Regions from separate parts of the Clostridium sp. TJA020 genome, predicted to be linked through region 1. Evidence: predicted binding sites of a transcription regulator. Region 1 holds the regulator's gene; the other holds the start of a gene.
What was found. Region 1 encodes Rex, which represses fermentation and respiration genes when NADH is low (regulators of the CRP and FNR family bind a similar motif). Its sites were predicted from a motif close to ATTGTTAANNNNTTAACAAT; they were not measured.
Positions count from the first base shown of each region.

Region 2: the regulator Rex is predicted to act here: its motif matches at 6,029-6,048, upstream of AC4FQ1_RS12275 (glycerol dehydrogenase).

Region 1 is NZ_JBZEFC010000006.1:47,788-55,816, forward strand. Features, by position in the region: gene AC4FQ1_RS09930 (acyl-CoA dehydrogenase) at 1-414, opposite strand, end outside; gene AC4FQ1_RS09935 (short-chain-enoyl-CoA hydratase) at 475-1,257, opposite strand; gene AC4FQ1_RS09940 (redox-sensing transcriptional repressor Rex) at 1,533-2,171, opposite strand; gene AC4FQ1_RS09945 (heavy metal translocating P-type ATPase) at 2,765-4,984, opposite strand; gene AC4FQ1_RS09950 (ArsR/SmtB family transcription factor) at 5,000-5,344, opposite strand; gene AC4FQ1_RS09955 (zinc dependent phospholipase C family protein) at 5,575-6,153, opposite strand; gene AC4FQ1_RS09960 (MurR/RpiR family transcriptional regulator) at 6,459-7,310, opposite strand; gene AC4FQ1_RS09965 (ROK family protein) at 7,550-8,029, opposite strand, start outside.
Region 2 is NZ_JBZEFC010000010.1:12,371-20,399, reverse strand. Features, by position in the region: gene dnaX (DNA polymerase III subunit gamma/tau) at 1-703, shown strand, start outside; gene AC4FQ1_RS12305 (YbaB/EbfC family nucleoid-associated protein) at 853-1,191, shown strand; gene recR (recombination mediator RecR) at 1,346-1,942, shown strand; gene AC4FQ1_RS12295 (pro-sigmaK processing inhibitor BofA family protein) at 2,206-2,454, shown strand; gene glsA (glutaminase A) at 2,517-3,449, opposite strand; gene AC4FQ1_RS12285 (ABC transporter ATP-binding protein) at 3,752-4,666, shown strand; gene AC4FQ1_RS12280 (ABC transporter permease) at 4,666-5,934, shown strand; gene AC4FQ1_RS12275 (glycerol dehydrogenase) at 6,082-7,173, shown strand; gene AC4FQ1_RS12270 (hypothetical protein) at 7,352-7,528, shown strand; gene AC4FQ1_RS12265 (carboxypeptidase M32) at 7,549-8,029, shown strand, end outside.

The sequences.
Region 1 (8,029 bases):
TTGTTGTCCTGCTGCATCAGTACCAGCACCTGGTTCAGTTAACCCGAATGCTCCAATTTTTTCTCCCTTTGCAAGAGGTATTAAATATTTTTCTTTTTGTGCTGGCTTACCAAATTCATTTATTAATGAAGCACAAAGTGAAGTGTGAGCTGAAAGTATAACTCCTGTTGTACCACATACTTTTGATAATTCTTCAACTGCTAAGATATATGAAAGTACATCTCCACCAGCTCCACCAAATTCTTTACTAAAAGGTATTCCCATCATACCAAGCTTAGCCATTTTTTTAACGTTTTCCATTGGGAATCTTTCTGTTTCATCAATTTCAGCCGCAATTGGTTTTACTTCGTTTATAGCGAATTCTCTAACCATTTGTCTTACTAATTCTTGTTCTCTAGTTAATTGGAAATTCATTTAAATTACCCTCCTAATAATACACCTAAATCTATTAGTGAATTTATATATTCTATTTCATTATTTGTTTTGGAAGTTTTTAGCTCTTCTTTCCATAAAAGCAGTCATACCTTCAACTTGGTCTTCTGTACTGAAACATTTACCAAAGTCTTCTGCTTCTATCATTATTCCTTCATCTATACTTACTTGCATTCCTCTTCCGATTGCATCTTTACATAACTTAACAGCTATTGGAGCATTGGCCATTATTTTTTCAGCCATAGCTTTTGCTTCATCCATTAAATTTTCTAAAGGAACCACTTTATTAACTAATCCTATTCTTAAAGCTTCATCAGCTTTTATCATATCGCATGTATAAATAAGTTCTTTTGCTTTTCCCTCTCCAACTAATCTTGCTAATCTTTGAGTTCCACCAAATCCTGGAGTTATTCCAAGACCTGCTTCTGGTTGAGCAAATTTAGCTTTTTCTGAAGCTATTCTTATATCACATGACATTGCAAGTTCACATCCACCACCTAGTGCAAATCCTGAGATAGCAGCTATAACTGGCTTGTCTAATTTTTCTAATCTTCTAAATACTTTGTTACCTAAAATACCAAATTCTTTTCCTTGTTCTTCGTTTAAATCTTTCATTTCTGAAATATCAGCACCCGCAACAAAAGATTTTTCTCCAGATCCAGTTAATATAACACAAGTTATGTTGTTATCCTTTTCTAAATCTTCAACAACTGTATTAATATCTTTTAATGTTTCTGAATTTAAAGCATTTAATGCTTTTGGTCTGTTTATAGTTACGATAGCTAAATTTCCTTCTTTTTGAAGAATTACATTCTTTAATTCCATTAATAAAGCCTCCCTTTTTTCACAACCCAATTAATATACATTATTTGAATATTTTTCTAATTTTCACTTTATCAAACATTAAAAACTTGAAATTTTGTAATTATTTTTCAATTGTTTGTTATAATATTAACAAATCTAACTAAAAAATAATTGAAGTCTCTCAACTTCAATTACAATTATAATACTTTGTTAAATTTTTTGCAATATCATTCTAAAATTTTGTGTATTTTTTTACAATTCCTCAAAACCTCTTATTTTATCTAGCTTTAAAGCTATTATTTATTATTCTTATCATGTAATAAATATATTAAAGTTAATAAACTTTCACTTAAATGTACATTTTCAACAGTTATATTTTCTGGAACAATTAAATCTACAGGTGCAAAATTCCATATTCCTTTTACATCACCTTCGACTAAAGTATCACAAACTCTTTGTGCATTAATTTTAGGTACACATATTACTCCAACGTCTATTTTGTTATCTTTTAAAAACCCTTCTAAGTTGTCAATATCCTGTATTTCAACATCTCTTATTCTCATTCCAAGTAATTTAGGATTAGCATCAAATATAGCCTTTAACTTAAAGTTCATTTTACTAAATCTAGTATAGTTGGCTATTGCTTGACCTATATTACCAGCACCAATTATTACTGCATTATACTCTTTATCCAATCCCAATATAGTACTTATTTGACTTGCTAATTCACGTACATTATATCCATATCCTTGTTGTCCAAAATCACCAAAACAGTTTAAATCTTGACGTATTTGAGAAGCTGTAAAGCCTATTTTTTCTCCTAATTCCTTTGAAGATATTCTGTCTACATCATTTTTTAATAATTCATTTAAATATCTGTGATATTTAGGCAGTCTCTTAATCACAGCCATAGAAATAGATTTCTTTTTTTCCATACGTATCTCCTTATTAATTTTTATATTTGATTAAACATAATTATATAAAACTCTATAATTGAGAGTTAAATTTTTAACTATCATTATATATATTACCATAATTTAATTAAAATAATCCAATTTTATTATAAAAAATAAAGTTTATATATAAGACGCCCATCTTATATATAAACTTTGCTTGAATAAGATGTAAAGTTTTAAACTCTACAACAGGAAAAATTCCTGTATGCTACCCATCTTGTTTTGCCTGAAAGATTTACCGTAGTAGATTATACTTTTCTTTTCTACCTTTGTCAATGGAATTACCTGTATTTAAAGGATTAGATAGGATATAATATTTTTTTAGGCATAATTTATATATAGATACTAAAATATAATTTCTTATTTTTAATAATATTTGTAATTTATAATTTCGTAACACATATTATAATTCATAATCTTTTATAAATCAAAGTGTTTAATATTATTTACAAAAAAATATATTTATATAAATTAATAATTAGCGTAAAACTACAATATAAATATCATAACTTTACGCTAATTTTATATTAAACAAAATATATTTTTAAAAGTCTTTTAAATACTTTTAAATTTTATAATCTAAGTGCTCTCATTGAATTTAATACTGCAATTAATGTTACACCTACATCTGCAAATACTGCTTCCCACATATTTGCATCTCCAAGAGTGGCAAGTACTAATACTAATATTTTTACACCTAATGAAAATATTATATTTTGCCATAATATTTTATTAGTCTTTCTTGCTATCTTAATTGAATCCACTAATGTTGAAGGTTCATCTTTCATAAGAACAACATCTGCAGCTTCTATAGCAGCATCTGAACCTATTCCTCCCATAGCTACTCCAACATCTGCTCTTGCAAGTACAGGGGCATCATTTATACCATCTCCAACAAATGCAAGTTTTCCTGTCTTTTTACTCTTTAATATTTCTTCAACTTTTTCAACTTTATTATCTGGTAATAATTCTGAATAATATTCTGTTATTCCTAACTCATTTGAAACTTTATCTGCAACCTTTTTACTATCTCCAGTTAACATAACTATTTTATTTACACCAATTAATTTAAGATTATCTATAGCACTCTTTGCATCATCTTTTATTTGATCTGAAATAATTATATTACCTTTATATTCATTATCTATTGAAACATATACTATAGTTCCTATTTCATTAACCTCTGGAACGTCAATACCATTTAATTTCATAAGCTTTTTATTACCAACTAGTATATTTTTATTGTAAGCTCTAACTATTACACCTTTACCTGAAACTTCTTCTTGTCTTTCAATTACATTATCATCTATATCACTATTACTTGATAATTTATACTCATCAACAATTGATTTAGCTATTGGATGATTAGAAAATTTTTCACAAGTTGCTGCATACTTTAAAAGATCAGATTTTGATATATCTATATTATTTATTTTTGTTACTTTAAATACACCTTTTGTTAAAGTACCTGTTTTATCAAATATAACTATGTCAACATCTTTAAGTGCTTCTAAATAATTTCCACCTTTAATTAATATTCCTTTTTTTGAAGCTCCACCTATTCCTGCAAATAATCCTAAAGGAACTGACACAACTAACGCACAAGGACAAGAAACAACTAAAAATATTAATGCTCTATATAACCATTCATCAAAACTATCTCCTGTTAATAATGGTGGTATTATAGCTAATGCTACAGCAGAAAATACTACAATCGGAGTATAATACCTAGCAAATTTTGTTATAAACTTTTCTGTTGAAGCTTTTTTACTACTTGCATTTTGAACAAGTTCTAATATTCTTGCTACAGTTGAATCTTCAAATACCTTTGTTACTTTAACTTTTATAGTTCCAGTATTATTTATAGAACCTGCTAAAAGTTCATCCCCTTTTGTTTTGCTTATTGGTACTGATTCACCTGTAAGTGCTGATGAATCTATTAAAGTTTTTCCAGATAATATTATTCCATCAAGAGGAACTCTTTCACCAGGTTTTATAACTATAATATCTCCAATACTCACACCCTCTGGTGATACTTGTACAATTTTATTATCTCTTTCTAAATTAGCATATTCAGCTTTTATATCCATAAGTTCTGATATAGATTTTCTTGATCTATTTACAGCATAGCCTTGGAATAATTCTCCTATTTCATAAAAAAGCATAACTGCGACACCTTCAGGATATTGTCCTATTGCTATAGCACCTATTGTTGCTATACTCATTAGAAAGTTTTCATCAAATATTTTACCTCTTATAATATTTTTAAATGCACTTAATAAAACTTCACTTCCTACTAATATATATGAAATTAAAAGTAAAGGTATATTTTCATCAAATATCATTCCAATTACAAAAAATACTATACCAAATATAAGCCTAAAATTTTCTTTTAAAAAAACTATTATTTTATTTTCTTCTTTTTTAGGTATACCCTCTTGTTCACTTTTATTCATTTCATCACTGTGATGATGTTCACTATAAGTGCTATCTGTAGTACAACAAGCATCAGTACAAATAGATAATGAATTTCTAAACTTAGAATTAGATTGATTAATTGAATATTTAACTACTTCAACATGCGGTTCTAAATCTTTAACAACCTTTCTTATCTTATCTATCATATAACTTTCAGTAAAATTCTCATCATATTTTACTATTAATAATTTAAATGAAAAGTTTAAACTTGCTTCTTTCACTTCTGGAAATTCGCTTACTATACTTTCTATTTTACCTGCACAATTTGCACAATCTAAGCCATTTAAAGATAATTTTAATCTTTTACTTTCCATATATGATCCCTCCTTTTATTCATTAACGTGATTTAATCCTTCATTAAATATTCTCATAATATGCTCATCATCTAATGAATAAAAAACTGATTTACCTTCTCTCCTAAACTTAACAAGCCTTGCTGCTTTTAAAGTTCTTAATTGATGTGATACTGCTGATTGAGTCATATTTAAAAGTGTTGCTATATCACAAACACACAGCTCCCTTTCATAAAGTGCACATATTATTTTAATTCTTGTTGTATCTCCAAAAACTTTAAAAAGTTCTGCTAAATCATATAAAGTTTCTTCCTTAGGTAGTCTCTCTCTTACATATTCGATTCCGTCTGGATGTGTTATATTAGCTGAACATTTATCCATATAAACTTCTTGCATAAAATTCCCCCTTATATATGAGTGATTGTTCATATGTTCATTATATGATTTTATTTTCAAATATGCAACCATTTTACTAAGAATTATTTTTAAATTTATAATTAACATTTTTATAAATTATATTAATATACTTACATAAAAAAGTTTATGTCACTAAAAAAGGATATAGACTGTATATGTATATTACACATATATAATCTATATCCATATTAATTTTACATTGCTAATTCTCTTCTTTGCTCATTTGCTACTACGGATTCTATAATCATATTAACTACATTAGTACATACATAATATGCAAAGTTTAAGTCATTTTCATAGCTTTCTTCAAATCTATATAGCTCTAAAGTTTCTTCTATAAATTGTTTTACATTGCCTCTATTTAATCTATTATTTTTAATTACATTTATTTCATAATTTTTAGAAACCTTAGAAAGTTCTCTTTCGTATAAAACATGAGGTTTCATTGAATTTTTGAATTCCCATCTTTCATAATGAGGTAAACAATAATAATCAGTTAAGAAGTGACATACAACCCCTAAAACCCCACTAAACTTTCCAACACTACTGTCATTCATAATATCTGTTACTGTAAGAGATGATAATCTATCAATCATCTCAAGTATCATATCTATACTTTCATCATAATAATGTTTTTTAAACTTATATCTTGAGGCACAATCTGGTTTTATATTTCCCCATATAAATCTCTTTCTATTTATTAAATGTAATCTATCTTCTCTCATATTATCTAATATATAGTCTGCTATCATTTTATGATTATTCATCATCATTTAAACATCGCTTCCTTTAAAAAATTATTTATTTATATGCTACTACAAAGCTTAATTAAAATATATATTATTATTTTGGTCTTAATGTTAATAAATATAATATCATTCCAAAAAAGCCCTCATACTTATTGTATAGAAAAGTAATATTAATATTACTAATTTATTATTACAATTCAATTAAAGTTTTTTGAATTTAATACATTTAATTTAAATATTACCACATTATTGAAATTATTCAAATAAAAAAACTACTATTTTACTTAAAAAAGTATTTATAGTAGTTTAATAAAATTATAAATCTTTAATTAAATGCTATCATTATATACTTCAATAGCATTTGTTGTTTTAACCTTTCTTTCAACAGCCTCATTAAACATTTCTTTTATAACTTCAGTATAAACTAAGTCTAACAAAAATATTTGTGGTATTTTTGATGATATTGATCCTGTTTCAAGAATAGTTTCACCAGATACATAAGTAAGCTCATAATCTGCAAGTCTTCTTAAAGGATTATCAGTATCCTCTGTTAATGTAATTATTTTAACCCCATTCTCCTTTGCTTGCTGAACTGTTTTAACTATTTCCTTTGTTACTCCAGAATGAGATACAGCTATTATTGCATCATCACTATTCATAATTGAAGACATTATAACCATTGTATGACTATCTGTTATAGGAGTACTATTAAATCCAATTCTCATAAACTTATAATTTATATCTGTAGCTACAACCCCTGAATATCCTATTCCTACAAAATAAATTCTTTTAGAATTCATTATTAAATTCTTACATAAATTTATCGTATTTGAATTAATTTTTTCTGTAGTTCCTTCTAATATATCAATGGTTGATTTTAAAAGCTTATTTGCGGTTTCTATAACTCCTTCATCTTTATGAACATGTGAGCTTATAGCACTAGTATTTTTCTTTACAGATAACTCTTTAGCTAAAGTAACCTTAAAATCTTGAAATCCACTAAAGCCCATTTTCTTTGTAAATCTAGTTATAGTTGCTTCTCCAACATTAGATTCACTTGCTATTACTGATATTGATTTATATATAAAATTATCTAAATCCGTCTTTATATATTCAATTAATGCTTTATCTGACTTTGTCGCTCTAAATTTAGGCTTTTCTAATTGACTTAATATTCCCATATTTGATATACCTCTTTTAATATTTATTTCGCTTAACACTTATAACAAGTATATCATCATTAGTAATATCATTACAAAATATGCATAAAATTTACAATTAAGTTTTATTTTTATTAATTTTTTACATAATAATATTATCATAATTAGATATATTAATTATTATAGTTTATTATCGAATATGAGCATAGTTATATAAAGGAACTAAATAATTCTATTTAGCTTCTTTATATCATGTTTATTTATACGTAATTTTTAAAATTATAAACTGCTCCAACCATACCCGCTGTATTTTTAAGCTTAGCAAATTGTATATTAGTATTTTCATAAACTGATTGTATTAAATATTTCTTTAAATAATTTTCTATTAAAGGTCTTAAAATATCTTCTCTAGCCATAATTCCTCCACCTAAAACTACAACCTCTGGATTAAATAAATATACTACATTAGATATTCCATGTGCTATTATATCAGCAATTTTTTCTATTTCTTCAATACAAATAGCATCACCATTTTCATAACCTTTAACTATTTCTTTTCCATTTAATTTTGAAGAATCTATTCCTTTTTTCTTAGCTACACTATTTACCAACGCAGTTGTTGATGCAACCTTTTGAATTTCTTCTCCATCAACTATCATATATCCTATCTCTCCTGCTGAATTAGTAAATCCATGTACAACTTTTCCATCTAATACAACTGCTCCACCAATTCCTGTTCC
Region 2 (8,029 bases), on a different contig from region 1:
TTTGGTAAAGGAGCAAGGTGACAGAATACGAGTTGAGGAAATAATGAGAAGCATAAGAATTCTTCAAGAAGCAGAGACAAATGCAAAAATGTCAAAGCAAGCAAGATTATATTTAGAACTTGCAATAATTAAGATATGTAAAATAGAATATGATACATCTAATGAAGTAATTCTTAGCAGAATAAATAAATTAGAAGCAGCATTAAAGTCAGGAAAAATTCAAATCGAATCAGTGAATGCTGTTAATTCAAATAATATTAGAAGTAAACAAGTAATAGATAATAGTACATCAAAAGGTGGAAACAATATAAATAAGAAAGATTCTAATAATATATTAGTAGAGGATGAAAATCTTTCAAATGATGTAACTATTCAATTAGTTAAATCTGCTTGGAAGGATATATTAGAAGAATTTAAAAACAGGAGAGCAATGATAATTTATGCATCAATAACAACAGGAAGGCCTATTGATTGCAAAAATGGTGTAATAACTATTCAATATAATGAGCAATATTCATTCAATAAAGATAGATTAGAAAAGCCTGAAAATAATAAAGTTGTAAATGAGGTTTTCTCTGAGGTTTTAAAAAACAAAGTGAGAGTTCATTTTACTGTTATTGATGAAAACAAAGAAAATTCTGATCCGGAGAAGGTTTTAACAGATATTATAGGAACTGAGTTTTTAGATATTATTGATGAATAAAGGCTAATATTAATTGGTACATTATAAAATAAAAAAACATATTTATATATAGTAGTTATACTATTAAATACTGAGATTATATGTATAGTAAAGTAAAAGAAAATGCTATATAATTAGATTTAGAATCTATTAATAAGGAGGATATATATATGGCAAGAGGTGGATTCCCAGGTGGTATGGGAGGAATGAATAACTTAATGAAACAAGCACAGCAAATGCAAAAGAAAATGGAGCAAATGCAAAAAGAGCTTGAAGAAAAAGAATTTGTAGCATCAGTTGGAGGCGGAGCTGTAACTGTAACTGCAAATGGTAAAAAAGATATATTATCTATTAACATAAAGCCAGAAGTAGTAGATGAAGATGACATAGAAATGTTAGAAGATTTAGTACTAAGTGCAGTAAATGAAGCATTAAGAAAAGCAGAACAAGAAACTGCAAGTCAAATGGGTAAAGTAACTGGTGGATTAAACATACCAGGATTATTCTAATTTAAAAAATATATTTAAAGCCAGCTTTCAGCTGGCTTTTTATAATTAAATAGAAAAGTTGTTAAAAGTTAAAAACTGTATTAAACTATAAGATAGTTTTACGTATAGTAATAAAAGTAAAAGTAAAATTATATAATTTTAAGGGGAGATATTTATGGAATTTTATCCAATTGCAATAGAAAAATTAATAGAAGAATTTGCTAAATTACCTAGTATAGGTAAAAAAACAGCACAAAGATTAACTCTTCATGTATTAAATTTACCTGAAGATGAGGTTAGGGAATTTGCTGATGCTTTAGTTAAGGCTAGAGGAACTATTAAATATTGTTCAGTTTGTGGGAATTTTACAGATTCAGATCCTTGTGCAATATGCAGTAATCCAAGTAGAGATAAGAGTACTATATGTGTAGTAGAACAGCCTAAAGATATTATGACAATGGAGAAGGTTAAAGAATATAATGGTCTTTATCATGTACTTCATGGAAATTTATCACCTATGCAAGGAAGAGGTCCTCAAGATATTAGGATAAGAGAATTAGTTTCAAGAATGAGAGAAGAAATTAAAGAAGTTATTATAGCAACAAATCCTAATATAGAAGGTGAAGCAACAGCTATGTATATAGCTAAAATACTTAAACCGTTAGATGTAAAGGTAACAAGAATTGCTGCCGGAATACCTGTTGGTGGAGATTTAGAATATGCAGATGAAGTTACACTTTCAAAAGCATTACAAGGAAGAACTCAAATATAAAAAAGAAGGGCTCATTAGAGCCCTTAATATAGATGGGAGTTAGAAGTTTTGTTTGAGAATGAGTGAAAAGCTTCTTATGATAACAATGTATGATTATTTTAAGAATGTGTTACTTAAAATTTAAAATTAGTTTCTTATTTATGTATTAATATTATAAAATTTGTCCATTATTATGAATAATAGAAATTAATAATAGAATAGTTATAAATAGAAAAAAACTTATGTATATATAAAATAAGATTTAAAATAAAGAAGGTGAGATTATGGATATTGAATTAATTATCTATGGAATAATAGGAATTATAATATTATATGTTCTTTTAAAATTATTAAAATGGCCAATTAAGTTACTATTAAATGGGATATGTGGAGTAATATTGTTGTATATTATTAATTTAATAGGAGTAAACTTTGGTATACATATTGGGATTAATATTATAACTGCACTTATTGCTGGAATATTTGGAATACCAGGAGTTATAGCTATAATATTATTTCAGATGTTTTTATAAAAATAAGTCATTTATCAATAATAATTTGATAAATGACTTATTTTTATATAATGAAATATAAACTATCTAAATATATCTAATTCTAATTTATCTGTTATATCTTTAAGCAATTTTATGCTAGCAATACTATTTCCGTATTTATCAAGAGCAGGACTGAATAAACCTATACCACATTTACTAGGAACTGATGATATAATACCACCACCAACACCACTTTTTGAAGGAACACCAACATGAACAGAAAATGTTCCAGATTCATCGTATAACCCACAAGTAGTCATTAATGATTTAACAACAGTAGCTGTTTCTATTGAAAATAATCTTTCATTATTCCAAGGCATAACACCTTCATTTGCAAGTACTGCACCCATTCTAGCTAAGCCTTTTGCAGTTACAAGCATAGAACATTGTCTAAAGTAAGAATCTAATATATCAGGTATATCACCTTTAATCATATTATTTCCTTTCATATAATAAGCAAGAGATCTATTAACATCCCCAGTAGCTTTTTCAGATAAATAAATTTCAGTATTTAATTCAATTTCATCATCATCCATTATTTTTTTAAAGAAATCTAATATTCTCCTTGATCTTTCTTCTGAATTTTTACCTTTAATAAGAGAATTTACTTTAATTGCGCCAGCGTTTATAAATGGATTAGTTGGTTTATTTCTATGATTTATTTGCATATTCATAATAGAATTGAATGCAAACCCAGTTGGTTCTGTACCAACTTCATTAAATACATTTTCAATTCCGTTATCCAATATAGCAAGTATTAAGGCTGGAACCTTAGAAATACTTTCTATTGCAAATCTTACTTCACATTCACCTGCTGAATATTCTCTATTATTTTCTAGATTATAGATTGAAATACCTAGTTGATTAGGATTAACTTCTGCAAGAGCTGGTATATATGTAGCGACATGTCCATCTTCAATATATATTTTATTTTTTTCTATTAAGTAGTTTAAGTTTACTTTATTTATATTCATAAATTCACCTCATTTTTAATTTATTTTCGTCTATTATTTGGTGTATAGCTAAAGCATATCACTGTAAAATTATCTATTCAATTAACTTAAAATGAATATTTACATGGTTAGTTAAAATAAAGTAAACGAATGATTTATAAATAATTAATTTTTATATATTTAAAAATTAATTAATTTAAGCATGAGTTGTTTTTATATATAGCAATTAAGAATTTGTTAAGAATTTAATAAGAAATAATAATGTTTTATATTAAGAAGTTACATTTATAATTTTATTATAGAAAAGTTAGGGAGGTTACTAAATGAATGTTTTAGAGGTTAAAAATCTTAAAAAAGTAATCGGAAGACGTGAAATAATAAAAAATTTAAATTTTGAGGTAAAAGAGGGAGAAATATATGGTTTCTTAGGTCCAAATGGAGCTGGTAAAACAACAACTATAAGAATGTTAGTAGGACTTATAAAACCTACTTCTGGAGAAGTTAAAATATGTGGAGAAGATTTATTTAAAAATAAAGAAAAAGCTTTAAAAGATGTTGGAGCAGTTGTTGAAAATCCTGAACTTTATAAATATCTTTCAGGAAGAGAAAACTTAATGCAAATTGCAAGAATAAGAAATGTAAAAAAAGAAGAAGTTAATGAGCTTATAAAACTTGTTGGGTTAGAACATAGGATTAATGATAAAGTTAAAAAATATTCTTTAGGAATGAAACAAAGACTTGGGCTTGCAGCAGCGCTTATAGGAAATCCAAGGTTATTAATATTAGATGAACCTACAAATGGATTAGACCCATCAGGAATTATAGATTTTAGAGAAATAGTAAAAAAAGCAGCAAGAGAAAGAGGTATGGCTGTATTTATATCCTCTCATATATTAAGTGAGGTTCAACAATTATGTGATACTGTTGCATTTATAAATGATGGGGTCATAAAAGCTGTTGAAAATATGGAGGATGCAGTAACTGGAACAGAAAAAGAGAGTATAACATTAATTATTAATAATGATCAAAATAAAGTTTGTGAAATACTTTCAAGACAACCTTTTGTAATAACTTCAACTATATTAGATTCTAGAATAAATGTTGTTATACACTCAGGAACAACTCCTGAGCTTATTAAAACATTAGTTAATGAAAAAATATCAATAGAAGAAGTTTATAAAAATAGGGAAGGTTTAGAGCAAAGATATATGGAACTTGTTGAAGGAGGTATAAGATAATGTTATTTACCTTAATTAAGAATGAGTTAATTAAAATACTTAAAAGAGGAAAAACTTGGGTTGTATTTGGATTATTTTGCTTAGCAATGATTGGATTAGTTACTGTTCATAAGATAAGTGCAAATGATATGGAACACTGGAGATCTCCTCAAGGTCAAATAGAAATGATAGATAATAATTTAAAATGGCAAAAGGAGGAACTTAAAAATTCAACAAATAGTTTAAATGAACTTAAATCTAAAAATGAAAGTAAAGATGTTATAAAATCACAAGAAGAACATATTTTATATCTTAAAGGTGAAATTAAAAGATTAGAAGATGATAGAAAAATTCAGGAACAATTATTAAGTGGTGAGAAAACAATTGATTGGAGAGATTCATTAAGGTCTGATATAAAAGAACTAAAAAATAGCATAAATAGTATGGAACTACATGAAGAAAATAAGGCACATATAGAAGATTTAAAAAGAGAAATAGAAAAAAAGCAATATTTTTTAGATAACAATATTAAACCAATAGAACAATGGGAGTTTTATCCTGGCAATTTAGCTATTCAAGGAATGATGATATTAGGAATGGTTATATTAGTTTCTGGTATAGCTGTATTTATGAGTGATATAGTTTCAGGAGAATTTACTCCAGCAACAGTTAAATTTTTATTGGTTCAACCTATATCAAGAGCAAAAGTTATATTATCAAAATTTATAGCGGTAATAATAACTGTTGTTTCTATGATATGTGGTGTAGAACTTGCAACGTTTGGAATTGTTGGTGCAATTACAGGATTTGCTGATTTAAAAATGCCGGTTCAACTTGGAATTAAATACCAAATAAATCAAGAAGTATTCTTAAGAGATGGATTTAAGCAGTTAGAGAAAGTTATAGGTTCAGGATATCAATCAACTATGGGAGATTTTGTTCTTAAGAGTTTCTTATTGCAAGTTTTATTTATAATAACTTGTTGTGCATTTATATTTATGATATCAGCTATATTTAAGAGTAGTATGATAACAATGGCAGTTTCAGTAATTATATCAGTTGCAGCAACTGTATTGCCTATGGTAAGTGAAAAATTTTCTGAAATTGCACAATATATTTTCTTAAATTATGGCAATACTCCAAGTATTATAAGTGGAGATATAGCATTTAATTATCATAGTAATATATATTTTACACCTAAGTTAGGAATAATAATAATGATAATAACAATTGTTATTTCTTATATTGTATCTCACATTGTATTTAGTAGAAGAGATATGCTTATGTAACTATAAAAAGAACAAGGTTAAAAAAACCTTGTTCTATATTACGTTTACATTTTTTTTTAGTATTTACATATTTAATTAAAAAATATATAATAAACATGCTAATTTATTAACAATATTGAATTAAATTAAAAAAATGGAGATGATTAAATGCTTAAAATTATGAGAGCACCTTCAAGATACGTTCAAGGTGAAAATGCAATTTTAGAATTAAAAAATCATGTAGAAACATTAGGAAAATCTTTTCTTATTGTAGCTGATTCATTTGTTATGAATATGATGAAAGAAACTATTGAAAAGTGTTTTGAAAACAGTGAAAAAAATATTTTCTTTGAACTTTTTAATGGTCAAAGTACTAAGAAAGAAATTGAAAGACTACAAGACGCTATAAAAAGCAATAATTGTGATGCAATAATAGGTATCGGAGGAGGAAAGACTTTTGATACTGTTAAAGCAGTTGGACATTTTGAAGAAATACCAGTTGTTATAATACCAACAATAGCAGCAACAGATTCTCCTTGTACTGCACTTTCAGTTGTATACAAAGAAGATGGTGAATTTAGTGAATATTTATTCTATCCAAAGAATCCAGATCTTGTATTAGTTGATAGTACAATTATCTCTAAGGCTCCAGTTAGATTTTTCGTTGCTGGAATGGGAGATGCACTTGCAACTTTCTTTGAAGCAAGAACTTGTTTAAATGCTAAGTCACCTAATCTTGTTTCAGGTGCAGTATCTCAAGCAGGTTATGCACTTGCAAAACTTTGCTATGAAATATTATTAGATTATGGATTAAAAGCTAAATTAGCTGTTGAAAATTCAGTATCTACTCCTGCTGTTGAAAAAGTTTTAGAAGCATCAACTTATTTAAGTGGAGTTGGAGCAGAAAATGGTGGTCTTGCTGCAGCACACTCAATATATAATGGATTTACAGTTCTTGAAGAATGTGAAAAGTATATGCACGGAGAAATAGTTGCATTTGGTACATTAGTACAATTAATATTAGAAGATAGACCTATGGAAGAAATAGAAGAGGTTATAAACTTCTGTTTAGATGTAAATCTTCCAATAACTCTTAAGCAAATTGGATTAAAAGAAGTTAATAAAGATGACATAATGAAAGTTGCAGTTGCAGCTTGTGCTGAAGGTGAAACTATACATAATACTCTAGGTGGAGTTAAAGTTGAAGAAGTATTTAATGCTATACTTACAGCTAACTCATTAGGAGAACAATACATATAAAAATTTATAACATAAATAAAAATAACGTAGAAATTTAATTTCTACGTTATTTTTATTTATGTTAAATTTATATGTTTTAATTTAAAAATAAAGTTATAATTAATAGTATAAATTATTTATAATATAATTTATTTAAATATAATATAAATTTAAATTTAAAATATAGGGGGAATATTTAATGGCAGCAGGAGTTGGAGTTAATTGTTTAGAATGTCCGGAAAAAAAGAATGGTAATTGCAAAGGAAATGACTTACAATGTGTGTGTTTTAAATGTCCAAGAAAGTTAAGTGAATGTATAATAACAAAGTATTGTAGGGAAACTGAATCTGTACTGTACTTTAATGAAGAATATTAAAATAAGGAGATTTTGGGGCAATGAGAGAAGAAAAATTAAAAGAATTAAAAGAGTATATTAAAAATATACAAAAAACAATAGGGGCTTTAGAGATTATTTATTGGGATATGCAAACTAAAATGCCTAAGAAGGCTATAGAGCAAAGATCAGAGATAATTGAACATTTATCAGGTGAAGTATTTAAAATGACAACATCAGATAATATGGAAAAGTTATTAAGCTATTTTGATAAAAATGTGGAAGGCTTAAATGAAATTGATAAGGCTATAATTAAAAATGCAAGAAAAGAGTATAATGAAACAAAGAAGATTCCGGAAGATAGATATAGAAAATTTGTGGTGGCTCAAGCACTTTCTCAAAATGCATGGGAAGAAGCTAAAGAAAAGAAGGATTTTGAAATATTTAAACCACATTTAAAGAATATAATAGATTTTCAAAAAGAATTTATAGAGTATTTAGGATACAAAGATAATAAGTATGATACGTTATTAAATAAATATG